DNA from 3 places in the Dermacoccus sp. UBA1591 genome. Region 3 is predicted to be linked to each of the others. Evidence: predicted binding sites of a transcription regulator. Region 3 holds the regulator's gene; each other region holds the start of a gene.
The links. The regulator LexA, encoded in region 3, represses DNA repair genes until DNA is damaged. The targets are predictions, from matches to a motif close to TCGAACANNTGTTCGA.
Positions count from the first base shown of each region.

Region 1 (4,604 bases), on a different contig from region 3:
GATGCTCGAGGCGCAGCGCTTGCGGATGCGGACGACGTACGACATCGAGATGATGCGGCAGGTCGGGTCGTGCGCCGGCATCGAGAACTACAGCCGTCACATGGACGGTCGTGGCCCCGGTACCGCGCCGAACACGCTGCTCGACTACTTTCCGGAGGATTTCCTCCTCGTCATCGACGAGTCGCACCAGACGGTCCCGCAGATCGGGGCGATGTACGAGGGTGACATGTCGCGCAAGCGCACCCTCGTCGACCATGGTTTCCGTCTGCCGAGCGCGATGGACAACCGGCCGTTGAAGTGGGAGGAGTTCCTCGAGCGCATCGGGCAGACGGTGTACCTCTCGGCGACGCCGGGCGACTACGAGATGAGCAAGAGCGACGGCTACGTCGAGCAGGTCATCCGCCCGACGGGTCTCGTCGATCCCGAGATCGTGCTCAAGCCGACGAAGGGGCAGATCGACGATCTGCTCGGCGAGATCCGCACACGGACGGACAAGAACGAGCGTGTCCTCGTCACGACCTTGACGAAGAAGATGGCCGAGGATCTCACCGACTATCTGCTCGACAAGGGTGTGCGGGTGCGCTATCTGCACTCGGAGGTCGACACGTTGCGCCGCGTCGAGTTGCTGCGCGAGTTGCGCATGGGTGAGTTCGACGTCCTCGTCGGCATCAACCTGCTCCGTGAGGGTCTCGACCTACCGGAGGTGTCGCTCGTCGCGATCCTCGACGCCGACAAGGAGGGCTTCCTGCGGTCCGCACGAAGCCTGATCCAGACCATCGGTCGCGCTGCGCGAAACGTCTCCGGTCAGGTGCACATGTACGCCGACAAGGTGACGCCGTCGATGCAGGAGGCGATCGACGAGACGTCGCGCCGCCGTGAGCTGCAGATCGCGTACAACACGGAGAAGGGCATCGACCCACAGCCGTTGCGCAAGAAGATCGCGGACATCACCGACATGCTGCAGCGCGAGTCCGCCGACACGGACGCACTGCTCGGTTCCGGCCGTTCGATGTCGCGTGGTAAGGGTCGCGGCGGCAGCGGTGCGGCGAGTGCCGACGCGAACGTCGCCGCGGGCGCGAAGCGCGAGGCGAGCAGCGCCGCCGACCTCGCGGGCCTCATCCAGGAGTTGCAGGCCCAGATGAGTGAGGCGGCCTCCGAGCTGCAGTTCGAACTCGCAGCGCGTCTGCGCGACGAATTACGTGACCTCAAGAAAGAACTGCGCCAGATGACGGAGGCGCAGAAGTAGCGCCCTGATGGCGTCCGCGGCGCCGGGTGGGATCTCGGCGCCGCGTGGTCATCGCCCCTTGTTGCGAGGATGGTTGCGGGCCTGACGCTCATTGCCGCGGCGATAGTTGCCGGTGAGGCGCGCCATGATCTCCTGAGCGTCACCGTCCTCGACGTCTTCCAAGAAGTCCGCAGCACGCGCGCCCCTAAGAGTCGTCGCTGTGCGTCCGTGATGAGTGATGACAACGACGCCATCACGTTCGAGAAAGGCGAAGCCAGCAGGTTGGGGCATGCTCGACACGCTATGGGCGAGGCAGCCGACCGGCAAGCGAAATACGGTCACGCCACGCCGGGGCTGATGTCATTTGATCGCCCGCATGAGCCTGACGAGGTCCTGACACCCCGCAGGATCGGCCATGGCCAACCGGGGCAGTTCGCTCTCGGCGAACCAGCCGATGTCGTCGTGCTCGTCGGGCGCGATGTTGCGGGGGTTCCCTACCCAGCGCGTCGCGAAGAACGCATGCTTCAACAGGGCTGGATCGCTGCAGGCCATCGGAAATCGCTCTGCATCGATCACCGTCACTCCGAGCTCTTCGACGCACTCGCGACGGGCAGCGCACTCGGCGGACTCGCCGGGTTCGACGTGTCCCCCGGGCAGGTCCCACAGGTCCGGATAATTCATCCGGTTCGGGTGGCGGTGAGCGAGTAGCACCCTCGCGTCCCGAACGAGTGCCACGACGGCAATGTGCGTGGGCAGCGTCGCTGAGGCCATGGGATGAGTCAACCACCAGTCGCCTGTACCTCGTCTGCCGTCAGGCGGTAGACCAAGCGGGTGCAAACCAGCGCCGCCTGATCGCAGGGTTGCACGCGGCGGGTGCTCTTGTGATTCGTGATGCAGCCCTGGCGCGGAGGAAGGGCCGGCCAGTGGGTTCACTCACTATCCCTTTGACCCTACCAAGATTCGAACATGTGTACTAAACTAGTGGCATGGATCAAACGCTGGCAGTGACGGCCGAGACGGTCGCCGCCATGCCGTCCACCGAGCTGGTGGGCGCATGGGTTCTGCTGACGCGCGCGATCGCAGAGCAGGCGCTGGCCGACCCGGAGACATTGGCGCCCTGCTCGGGCGACGCGTTGCCGCGAACCTTCGATGAGCGCCACACGCGCACGTTCACGCTCCAAGCACAACTGGAAGACATCGCCGTTGCTGCGCAGGAGGTGACGAGGGCCGCCGACGCGGTGCTTCACGCCGTCGCCGTCGAACACGAAGACACGGTCGCCCAGCGTGCTCACCTCGACGAGGAGAACTATGGGCTCTGCGAACGCCCTCCGACCGCAGGCGAATTCGCGGGGGATGATCTCGGGAACGCCCTCGGGTGTTCGAGCGCCACCGCGTCGCGCCTCGCTGTCGACGGACGCATGCTCCGCGACCGCGCGCCCGCTCTGCACGAACTGACGCTGCGGGGAGCCTGCCGCACCATGGTGGCCGCCACGCTGGCGCGTGAGATGGCGCACCTCGACGACGAGTTGGCTGCAGAGGTGCTCACGGATCTCGTGAGCGGGGGAGCACACCACCTCAGCGTCGACGGTGCCCGCTCCCGGGCGCGCAAACTGCTGCACGACAGGCGGCTGGCGCAGACCGAGGCCGACACCGTCGACCCCCGTCGTGAGCACGGGCTATGGTTCACGCCCCACCTCGATTTCGACACCCTCACCGAGGTGCGTCTGATCATGGCCACCGAGGACGCTGCCCGTCTCCGCGCCGCGATCGAAGCGCACGCTCAGACGCTCAACGACCATGCGCCAGATCCACGTGACGAACTCGCGCGGTGGCGCGCCGCGAGCCACGTCAGTGTGGCAGGGAGTGGCACCGAACCCCTCGGCGCCGTTCGCGTCGGCGCACTGCTCGACCTTGTCTTCGCGAACTCAACGGTCAACACCGTCATGCACCTCAAGGTGCCCGTCCACGCGAGCCCACCAGCGCCTTCCGACCGGCGGTTCGGAACGCTGGAGCCCCCTGCGTCGCTCGCCTCCGTCCCCAACTGCGGTCTCGACGAGGGCGGTCTTGATGAGGACGGTCTTAGTCGGCCCCGTCAGCACGCTGAGGCCGGGCCGATCGGCGTCATCACGCGACCCCCGGACACATTGGGCGCGGCCCACATCCCCGGCCTGGGCCACGTCGACGCGGCAGCCGTTCGCCTCGTCGCGGCGCTCGTCGACACCACGTTCACGATCGACCTCGTTGACGGTGCGTGGACGACGCTCGCGAGTTGCTCGACGACGTATCGTCCCGGCGCGCGAGTGGCGCGGCTTGTCCGTGAGCGTGACGTGCACTGCCGCTTCCCGCACTGCACCCGGGTCTCGACGAACTGCGACCTCGACCACGTCGTCCCGCACGCCGACGGTGGGCCGACGTGCGTCGGCAACCTGCAGGCCCTGTGCCGCCACCATCACCGCGCCAAGACCTTCGGCGGCTATGCCGTGACCATGACGCCAGACGGAGTTTGCACGTGGGAGTCACCGACCGGCCGCCGCTGGACGACTCTCCCGAGCGGGGAGACGGTCGCGACCACGCTCGCTCCCGCGAGCTGAGCTGTTGGCAGGCACGCTCCATCGGCCGGCACTCAGGCCGTCTCAGTAGAATCGCCGCATGTCTCGAATCTTCAAGATCTTCGCGTTCGCCGAAGCTGTTTCCTGGGGTCTGCTTCTCATCGGCATGTTCTTCAAGTGGGTGCTCAAGACCACTGAGGTCGGAGTGCAGATCGCCGGGCCCATCCACGGCGTCATGTTCATCGGGTACGTCCTGTGCGCGCTCAAGCTGTGGCAGGAGAAGAGCTGGCCGAACAAGACGATCGGCATCGGCCTGCTCTGCGCCGTGATCCCGTTCGCGACGATCTGGTTCGAGAAGCGCGCCGAAGCGCGTGGCGAACTCGGCGACGAACCGCGTCAGAAGCCCCTCGCCGGCTGACGATCCCCCTGCACGTGCGACCGGCGGGGCCGCGAGCTGCGAGGGTTCGCAGCCCCGCCGCTCGTTCGTCATGACACGCCAGTCGACGAGACGCACCGACGACGCCGGCCCCTGCCTGCGCGTCACTCAGCCGCGGCTGCGATACGAGACATCGCCGGCGCTCAAGGCACCAGAGGTGTTCGCGCACCTGGTCGAGGCATGACCATCCGGTTGGTCACCGCGGCGCGCCGCAGACCCGCGTCGTCGTCGGCGCTCAAGTCGCCAGGCCTGCCCGCGCCACGCATCCAGGTGCGGTCATTCACGCAAAGACCGCGTCGTGCAGGCAAGGGCGGCGATGATGTCGGGCGCCCAGGTCGCCAGGCCTGCCCACGCCACGCATCCAGGTGCGGTGGTCACGCAACGACCGCATCGT
Region 1 is NZ_DCNR01000110.1:36,662-41,265, forward strand. It holds partial or broken gene B2284_RS12260 (helicase-related protein) at 1-1,246, shown strand, start outside; gene B2284_RS12265 (hypothetical protein) at 1,295-1,516, opposite strand; gene B2284_RS12270 (NUDIX hydrolase) at 1,586-1,996, opposite strand; gene B2284_RS12275 (HNH endonuclease signature motif containing protein) at 2,212-3,816, shown strand; gene B2284_RS12280 (DUF3817 domain-containing protein) at 3,875-4,192, shown strand.
Region 1: a site for LexA is predicted at 2,186-2,201, ahead of B2284_RS12275 (HNH endonuclease signature motif containing protein). Genes of this name have one in related genera too.

Region 2 (4,604 bases), on a different contig from region 3:
CATCCTGCGCACCGGCTTCTTCGCGGCGTTCGCGCGGTGTGACGTCGGCGTCTCGGCGTGCGACTGCGGGCCGCGCAGCTGGTGGTGCACGGGCTGGGCGGCGCTGTGGACGGCGACGGGCAGGGCGAGAAGGGCGGGCATGTGTCCACGCTAGGTCGCGGCTGTGACGTTTTGGTGGAGGCGCGCTCGACGTGCGCCGATGAGAGAGTCTCTGGCACCCTGTGAGGGTGAATGACGCAACCGCACCTGACCTCGAGACCCTCGTCGGCGACTGGCTGACCGTACCCGACCTCGCCGAGGCGCTCGGCATGTCGCTGCGCCAGGTGCGTCAGATGATCGCCGACCGCGAGATCATCGCGAGCCGCGTCGGGGAACGCAACGTCGTCGCGGTGCCGGCCGCCTTCATCCAGGGCGGCGGCGTGCTCGCCTCGCTCATGGGCACCGTCACGGTGCTCAACGACGGCGGGTTCGACGACGACGAGGCCATCCGTTGGCTGTGCACGCCGGACGAGACCCTCCCGATCGACGGGGCACCGATCGACATGCTGCGCGCGGGCCGCAAGGCCGAGGTGCGCAAGCGCGCCATGGAGGACGCGTTCTGATCGCGAGCTGCCGCGTCAGAACGTGCGGGCCGTCGTCGACTCGATGAACGCCTCCAGCGCGGCGTAGGCGTCGGCCGGCACCTGGCTGCGCACGCCGTCCAACGCCGCGCGGGCACGCTGAGCGCCCTCGGCGATGCACGTTTCGACGGCGTCGACGGCCCCTGATTCGCGAGCGAGCACACGGATGCGTTCGACCTCGTCCTCGCGCAGGTCGTCGTGGCCGAAACGCTCGGCGAAGAACGTGCCGACCTCCGGCTCGTCACCGGCGGCGTCGAGCAGGTGAGCGACGAGGACGGTGCGCTTGCCCTCGCGCAGGTCGTCGCCGGCGGGCTTGCCCGTCTGGGCCGGGTCGCCGAAGACGCCGAGCAGGTCGTCACGCAGCTGGTAGGCCTCACCGAGCGCGAGACCGTACTGCGACAGGGCCTGCGTGACGTCGGGGGAGGCGCCCGCGCTCGCCGCACCGATGAGCAGGGGGTGCTCCATCGTGTACTTGGCGCTCTTGAAACGGATGACGCGCAGCGCACGCGCGATGCGCTCGGGCGTGCCCATCGTCGCCCAGGGCGTCGAGGCCTCGAGGACGTCGAGGAACTGACCGCCCATGAGCTGCGTGCGCATGAGGTCGAAGACGGCGCGGCCGCGCGCGACCTCGTCGGCGGGCAGGCCGCTCGTCGCGTACATCTCGTCGGCCCACGTCAGGCACAGGTCGCCGGCCAGGATGGCGCCGGCCTCGCCGAAGCGGTCGGCGTCACCGTCGAGACCGCGGCTGCGGTGCGCGGCGGCCATCGCCCGGTGCGCGGCGGGCATGCCGCGTCGGGTGTCGCTCGCGTCCATGACGTCGTCGTGCAGCAACGCGGCGGCCTGGAACAGCTCCATCGACGCGGCGCAGCGCACGAGGGCGTCGCTGTCGGCTCCACCGGCGGCGCGGTAACCCCAGTACAGGAACGACGCACGCACACGTTTGCCTCCGCGCAGGAGGGTGGCGACGGCGTCGAGCATGAGGTCGGTCTGGCCGCCGAGGGGGGCGAGGACGTCGCGCTGATGGCTCACCTCGGCATCGAGGGTCTCCTGCAGTCGTTCGAGCAGGCGCGGCGCATCGAGAGAGTCGGGCACGGTGCGTTTCCTTTTCCAGATCGGCTACCCGTGAGCCTACGCGTAGCGGCGTGGGAACCGCGACCTGACGGGGTTGTCAGACGTCGGTCGTACATTCTTCTCATCGAACAGAAGTTCGATTTTTCGTGGGGAGGGCTCTGCCCTCCACCGAGGAGGAGGTCGTGTGATGCGCGAGTACGACGACGTCGTCGCCATGGGGGTCGACGCGTGCGGCAGGCCCGTGGTCTTCGAGTGGCGCGGGCGTCGCTACCGAGTGACGCAGGTGCTCGACACCTGGCGTGAACGGGTGCCGTGGTGGCGTGATCCGGCCCGTCCCACGACACCTGACGAGCAGGGCGCCCCTGACGTCCAGCGCCGGCTCGAGCAACGCACCTGGCGTGTCGAGGCGACGGCCGGGCGCCGCGCCTCGAGCGGGGTCTTCCACCTCGTGCACCACGGTGAGCGCTGGTCGCTGCGCGCCCTCACCGACTGAGCTCATCGACTGAACCGTCCGTTCCCGCCCCATCGACGAAGGAAGTGCCCCATGACGACCCTGACCACAGCCCCGACCACGTCGACGTCGGTCACCTCGACGAACGACGTCCCCGCCGTCTGCTCCACCGATCTGCTCGACCTCGTCGCGCGTTCCCACGACACCCTCGTCGAGGCCTGCACCGTCTCGACGAGTTCGCAGCGCTACGTCGCGGCGCATCTCGCGGCGCTGCGCGCCGCTGCTGGGTTGCTCGCGTGGAAGGCGCCGCGCAGCCTCAGCTCCAAGCCGCGCAGTGCGTGGGTGACGCTTGCCCAGCACGCGCCCGAGCTGGGTGAATGGGCGGCGTTCTTCACCGAGAGCGGGCGCCGCAGCCGCGCCGTGAGCGCAGGCATCCTCGTGCCCGCCGCACGAGAGGCCGACGATCTCGTGCGGCAGGCCGAGACGTTCCTGCAGATCGTCCTCGAGCACGCCGGTCTCCCGCCGCTCGCGCCGGTCGGTTCGCGCATGACCCCGGTCCAGGTGAGGTGAACCATGCAGTTCACGCACCTTCGGGTCGCCTCGTCGTACTCGCTGCAGTACGGCACGACCCCACCCGCGACACTCGTCGCCCGCGCCGCCGAGCTCGGGTACGGACGCCTCGCGCTCACCGACCGCGACGGTCTGTACGGCAGCGTCAAGTTCGTCGAGGCGTGCACCGCCGCAGGCCTCGAGCCGATCCTCGGCGTCGACCTCGCGCTGGCGCCCGAGCGCGTGCTGCGGGCGCGTACCCCCGCCAAGGGTGGCCCGGCGCGGGACGAGCGGAGCCCGCGCGTCACCGTCCTCGCCCGCGGTGCGGCGTCGGGGCTCGCGCCGGGGCTGGGGTGGGCCCAGCTGTGCCGTCTCGTCACCGACGCTCATCTGAGCGGTGAGCGCGGCGCGCCCGCCACGAGTCTCGACCGGGTGGCCGCGCACGTCACGCACGAGAGCGAACCGAACCAGCCGGCACTCACGGTGCTCCTCGGCCCGGATTCGGACGTCGGGCAGGCACTCCTGCGCGGTCGTCACGCCGAGGCCGAGGCCCTGGTGCGTCGCTGGCGAACCGCTCTCCCGCACGGTGCGCTCGCCCTCGAGGTGGCCTGCCACGACGGCCCGCCCGAGGCGATGGCCAGTCGGCGTCACGCGACGAACCTGTGGCGCCTCGCCCGTCGGTGCGGCGTGCCCGCCGTGCTGAGCGGCTGGGTGCGCCATGGTGAGGTCGACGAGGCGATCACTGCCGACGTCCTCGACGCGGCGCGCCGTGGGGTGGCGCTCGACCTGCGTCACCTGGATCGCACGAGCGTTCAGGGCCATCTGCGCCCTGAGGCGCAGATGCTGGCGCAGGCCGAGGCGCTCGCCGAAGGGCTGGGTGATCTCGGCGCCGCGCTCGAGCTCATCGGGGCGAGCGACCGACTGGCGCAGGCGTGCGTCCAGCACCCGTTCCGAGACATCGGCATCGGGGCGGTGCACCTGCCCGAGGTCGAGGTGCTGGGCCTGATGGGCACCGACCCGCAGCGGGTGCTCAGCGAGCGCTGTCACGCCGCGGTGAACGGACGCTACCCGCACGCGTCGAAGGCGAAACGGCGCGAGGTGCTGGAGCGGCTCGAGGAGGAGCTCGACGTGGTGCGTCACCTCGGGTATCCGACGTACTTCCTCACCGTCGCGCAGGTCTGCGACCTCATCCGCGACATGGGCGGGCGCGTCGCGGCCCGCGGGTCGGGCGCGGGCAGCCTCATCACCTATCTGCTCGGCATCAGCGGGGTCGACCCCATCGAGCACCGACTGCTCATGGAGCGGTTCTGCACGAGGGCCCGCGCGTCGCTGCCCGACATCGACATCGACGTCGAGTCGGCGCGCCGCACCGAGATCTACGAACGCATCATGGAGCGCTTCGGCGGGGAGCGGGTGACGTGCGTGTCGATGATGGAGACCTACCGGGTGCGCCACGCCATCCGTGACGCCGGTGCCGCGCTCGGGATGGTGCCGGCCGACGTCGACGTCATCGCGAAGGCCTTCCCGCACGTCGCGGCCCGTGACGTGCGGCATGCGATCGAGGAGTTGCCCGAGCTGCGGGCGCGCGGGCTCGCCGAACCGGAGCTCGACCGGCTGTTCGACCTCGTCGAGCGCCTCGACGGGCTGCCGCGGCACATCGCGCTGCATCCGTGCGGGGTGATCCTGTCGAACGCCGGGCTGGCGCAGCGCACGCCGATGGAGGCGAGCTGGCTCGGTTTCCCGATGAGTCAGTTCGACAAGGACGACGTCGAGACGCTGGGGCTGCTCAAGCTCGACGTGCTCGGCATCCGCATGCAGTCGGCCATGGCCCACGCCGTCGCCGAGATCGAACGCGTCGAGGGTGCCGTCGTCGACCTCGACGACCCCGAGTGCGTGCCGTTCGACGACGAGGC
Region 2 is NZ_DCNR01000021.1:31,861-36,464, reverse strand. It holds gene B2284_RS02535 (transglycosylase SLT domain-containing protein) at 1-141, opposite strand, end outside; gene B2284_RS02530 (Rv2175c family DNA-binding protein) at 228-602, shown strand; gene B2284_RS02525 (polyprenyl synthetase family protein) at 618-1,712, opposite strand; gene B2284_RS02520 (DUF6504 family protein) at 1,879-2,184, shown strand; gene B2284_RS02515 (SAV_6107 family HEPN domain-containing protein) at 2,236-2,712, shown strand; gene B2284_RS02510 (DNA polymerase III subunit alpha) at 2,716-4,604, shown strand, end outside.
Region 2: a site for LexA is predicted at 1,816-1,831, ahead of B2284_RS02520 (DUF6504 family protein). Genes of this name have one in related genera too.

Region 3 (4,604 bases):
CTGGCTGAGGTCTTGCGTGCTTCCGACGCTCCGGTGGCGGTCCTCGGAACGTGGGTCATGGAGGGCGCTCAGGAGAGCGAGGGACTCAAAGGCCGCGGTACAGCGGCGTCGTCACGATCGCGCGGCGAGCAGGGCGCGTTGGGTTCGGTGCAAGCAGCGCTCGAACAGCCTCGGGCTTCGCTCGGGGCGCTCGCACCGGGACAACGCCTCGTCATCGGCGAGGTGACGATCGAGGTGCTGTGGCCGCGCCGCGTCATGACGGAGGGGTCGGTGCAGAACAACGCCTCACTCGTGCTCGACGTATCGGCGCCCGCGTATCACGCGCTCATGCTGGGCGATTGCGAACGTGAGGCGCAGGCCGCGGTGATCGAACAGGTGCGTCAGAGCGCCCGGCGACGCGCGTTCGACCTCGTCAAGGTGGCGCACCACGGTAGCTCCAACCAGAACGAGCGCCTCTACGAGGCGGCGGCCGCGCGTCAGGCCGTGATCGGGGTGGGCGCCGGCAACGACTACGGTCACCCGACGAAGAAGACGCTCGAACTGCTGGCCCGGCACGACGCGCGGGTGTGGCGTACCGACACGCAGGGTGACGTGGACGCCCTCGCGACGGGTGGCTCGATCAGCCTGCAGGCTCAGCGATGAGCGTGCTGCGCGCTCGGCACCCGTGCTGCCGCGTCGGCGAGGGCTTCGAGGGTGGCGGTGACGGCGGGGACCCGCTGCAGGTCGGGTGTCGTCACGGCGAACACGCAGCGCCGGCTCGACGGCAGCAGCGGCAACGTCACGACGTCCGGATGCGACGTGGAGCGCAGGATCAGCTCGGGAATGAGCGCGACGCCGAGGCCCTCCGCGACGAGGCCGAGAACGGTGACATAGTCCTCCGTCTCGAACGCGACGTCGGGCGCGTAACCGGCGCCCTGGGCGAGGCTGACGAGGTGGCCACGGCATCGGGGGCACCCCGCGATCCACGAGGCGTCGCTGAGCTCCTCCATGCGGACGCTCTCGGCTGCGGCGAGGGGGTGATCGCGCGGGACGGCGAGACGCACGTCGTCGTGCAGGAGCCCGCGGGTGAGGAACGGGTCCAGGTCCTCGCCTGCGGGGAGCGGGTCCGCGTCGTCGTACGTGAACGCCACGGCGACGTCGCAATCGCCGGCACGCAGGCTCGCCAGGGATTCCGGGGGTTCGGCCTCGGCGAAGCTGACCTTGACGTCTGGGAACCGCTCCTTGACGAGTGCGAGGGCGCGCGGGACGAGCGTTGACGATGCCGACGGGAACGCCATGAGGCGCACCCGCCCGGCGCGCAACCCAGCGATGGCGGCGACCTCACTCTCGGCGGCCTCGAGGGCACTGAGGACGGGCGTCGCCGTGCGCGCCAGCACCTGCCCGGCCTCCGTCAGCCGCACCGAGCGGCCGAGGCGCTCCACTAGAGCCGTCCCGGTCTTCTCCTCGAGACGGCGCACCATCTGCGACACGGCCGGCTGAGAATAGCCGAGAGCGGCAGCGGCGGCGGTGAAGCTGCCCTCGTCGCTGATCGCCTTCATGACGCGGAGCCCGGCTGCATCGATCATGCACCAAGAATAACGTGCTCTTATCCATTGTTGAGACAATCGAACGCAGACCTATGGGAGGGGCAGGATGATGAGCGGCGTCGCGGAACTGACCGATTTCGTGCGCGCGGGAGGGCTCTTCGTCCTCACCGGCGCCGGCATCTCGACCGAATCCGGCATCCCCGACTACCGGCGCCCCGACGGCACGCGCCGCACGGTTCCCATGACATACCAACAGTTCCTCGCCACCCACGAGGCGCGTCAACGGTACTGGGCGCGCAGTGCCGTCGGCTGGGAGATCTTCGACGCGGCGGAACCGAACGTCGGGCACGTCGCGCTGGCGCGACTGCAGGGTGGCGGCCTCGTCGATCACCTCGTGACGCAGAACGTCGACGGCCTTCATGCGCGTGCCGGTGCCCGCGACGTCACCGAGCTGCATGGGTCGCTCGAGCACGTCGTCTGCGTCGCGTGCGGGACGCGGGAAGGGCGCCGTGGCTTCCAGGTACGCCTGCGCGAACTCAACCCCCAGCTGCCGACGCAGGCGCGCCTGCTCGCCGACGGCGACGCGGACGTCGCGGTCGAGCTGGAGCGCGGTGTCATCGTGCCGGCGTGCCTGCGCTGCACGGCCACGACGGTGAAGCCGGACGTCGTCATGTTCGGTGAGTCCGTCGCTCCTGAGGTCGTGGAGGCGCAGATGCGGGCAGTGGAACGCTGCCGGGGCGTGCTCGTGCTCGGCAGTTCGCTCAAGGTGATGTCGGGTTACCGGTTCGTGCTCGCCGCCCTCAAGCAGCAGAAGCCGGTCGCCCTCGTCGGGCTCGGCGCGATGCGTGGCGAGGAGCGGGTCGACCTCGTCGTGCGCGAACCCCTCGGCCCGACCCTCACCGCCGTGTGCGACGCGCTGGGGCTCGACCTCGCGACGTCCTGACGTCTCGGCGTCGAACGTCGGGGCGCAGAAGGGGCTGAGAGTCGAGTTGCAACCACACGCTGGACCGATCCGCGCGGCGCGGCCAGCGCCTCAGATGCTGCGCAGGACGGCCGTGACCTTGCCCATGATGCTCGCGTGGTCGCCGTCGATCGGGGAGTAGGCCTCGTTCGCGGGCATGAGCCACGTCTTGCCCTCGCTGCGGCGCAGCGTCTTGACCGTGGCCTCCGAGTCGAGCAGTGCCGCGACGATCTCCCCGTTGGCGGCGTCGGCCTGGCGTCGCACGACGACCCAGTCGCCCTCGCAGATGGCCGCATCGATCATCGAGTCGCCGACGACGCGCAGCAGGAACAGCTCGCCGTCACCGACGATCTGACGCGGTAGCGGGAAGACGTCCTCGACGGCCTGCTCGGCGAGGATCGGGCCACCGGCCGCGATGCGGCCGACGACCGGCACGTATGACGGCGTGGGTCGCTCGTCGCCCGAGCCCGTCTCGTCGTGCTGCGACTCGGATAGCGCAGACACGGCGTTGCCGCGGTAGCCGCGGGTCGCCGCACCCGAGTCGGGGGAGACGACCTCCATGGCGCGCGGGCGGTTCGGGTCGCGGCGCAGGTATCCCTTGCGCTCGAGTGCGGCGAGCTGATGGGCCACCGAACTCGGGCTCGTCAGACCGACGGCCTCGCCGATCTCACGCAGGCTCGGGGGGTAGCCGCGCTCGTCGACGGAACGTCGGATCACGGTGAGCACCTTGTGCTGGCGTGGCGTCAGCTTGCCCGGCGTGCGCTCCTGCATCGAATGAACGTCACCCATGGTGTGACCCCTCCTGGTCCTCGTCGCACGTCGGTGGTCGCGTTGGCGACACGTGCACCCTCCGGCGGGGCGGAAATGCCCGCCATGACGGGGTTGTCGGTGCGCGGTGCTTGTGTATCTGACATCACCCACAGTACGCGGTGTCGCACACACTTTTCAAAAATGTGTACGAAGAAATCCGTGCGCGCCGTTCGAAAGCACGTTCGGGTGTCGTACAATTGTTCTATCGCACGCGTGTTCGATCGGTCCCTCCGGGCTGACCGGGTCGCGTGAGGAAGCCGCACCGGTGACGGTGTGGCGGCGCCTCGGGGGTATCCCGAGAGAAGGAGTGGTTTCGATGGTTGCTTCGAGTACTGCAGTTCGACGTGAGCCCGTGCTGGGTTCGGGTGTCGACGTGCGCCGCGTGGCGCGGGTCGACGCTGCGGCATCCCGCTCGCACCTCCACCTCGTGCCCACGGGTGGCGCGGTGCAGGTCGTCACGAACTCTCAGAGCGTTCGTTTCGCCCGTCGTCGCTTCACGGCCGTGTGCGTGGCTCTCGTCGTCGTGGCGGGGGCCATCCTCGCGGGCCGGGCGATGGCGAGCGGTGTCGACGGTACGCAGCGGCACGAGGTCACCGTTCGCGCGGGGGAGACGCTTTCGCAGATCGCGGCGCGTGAGATGCCGGGCGTGCGCAACGACCAGGCGGTCGTCGCGATCGAGCACGAGAGCAACCTCGGCTCGTCGCAGGTGCAGGCCGGCCAGAAGGTGATCATCCCCGCACCGTGAAGTGTGACGATCGCCATCGTCGGGTTCGAGGGTTCGAGGGGGCGTGAGTCGCCTCCCCCCCGGCTGGCGCAGGATTCCGCGGCGCACGAGTGGCGGGGGTCGTCGCGAGGTTGCGCAGGGCGAGTAGACGCGGCCTCGGTGCTGTTGCGCGTCGGGTCTCAGGGGCCTAATATCTCTACATGTGGGGCTTTGGCCCCCGCTTCCCCCTAGATGTTGATTCTCCTCCGCTGATGTGCATCTGCGCTCTGAGGCCGGAATCCCGGGGTGGAGCGCCGTCGTCCCGAGTGTTCCCAGCCCCGTCGGAAGGTTTGACGTGCACTGTCCGTTCTGCCGCAACACCGACTCCCGCGTCGTCGATTCGCGCTCGAGCGAGGACGGCACCTGCATCAAGCGGCGCCGTCAGTGCCCGAACTGCGGCAAGCGGTTCTCGACGATGGAGACCGCAAGTCTCACGGTCGTCAAGCGTTCCGGGGTCAGCGAGCCGTTCTCGCGCGACAAGGTGATGTCCGGGGTTCGCAAGGCGTGCCAGGGCCGCCCGGTCACCGACGACCAGTTGGCCGTT
Region 3 is NZ_DCNR01000112.1:25,087-29,690, reverse strand. It holds partial or broken gene B2284_RS12925 (ComEC/Rec2 family competence protein) at 1-642, shown strand, start outside; gene B2284_RS12920 (LysR family transcriptional regulator) at 633-1,565, opposite strand; gene B2284_RS12915 (Sir2 family NAD-dependent protein deacetylase) at 1,636-2,469, shown strand; gene lexA (transcriptional repressor LexA) at 2,560-3,276, opposite strand; gene B2284_RS12905 (LysM peptidoglycan-binding domain-containing protein) at 3,614-4,042, shown strand; gene nrdR (transcriptional regulator NrdR) at 4,356-4,604, shown strand, end outside.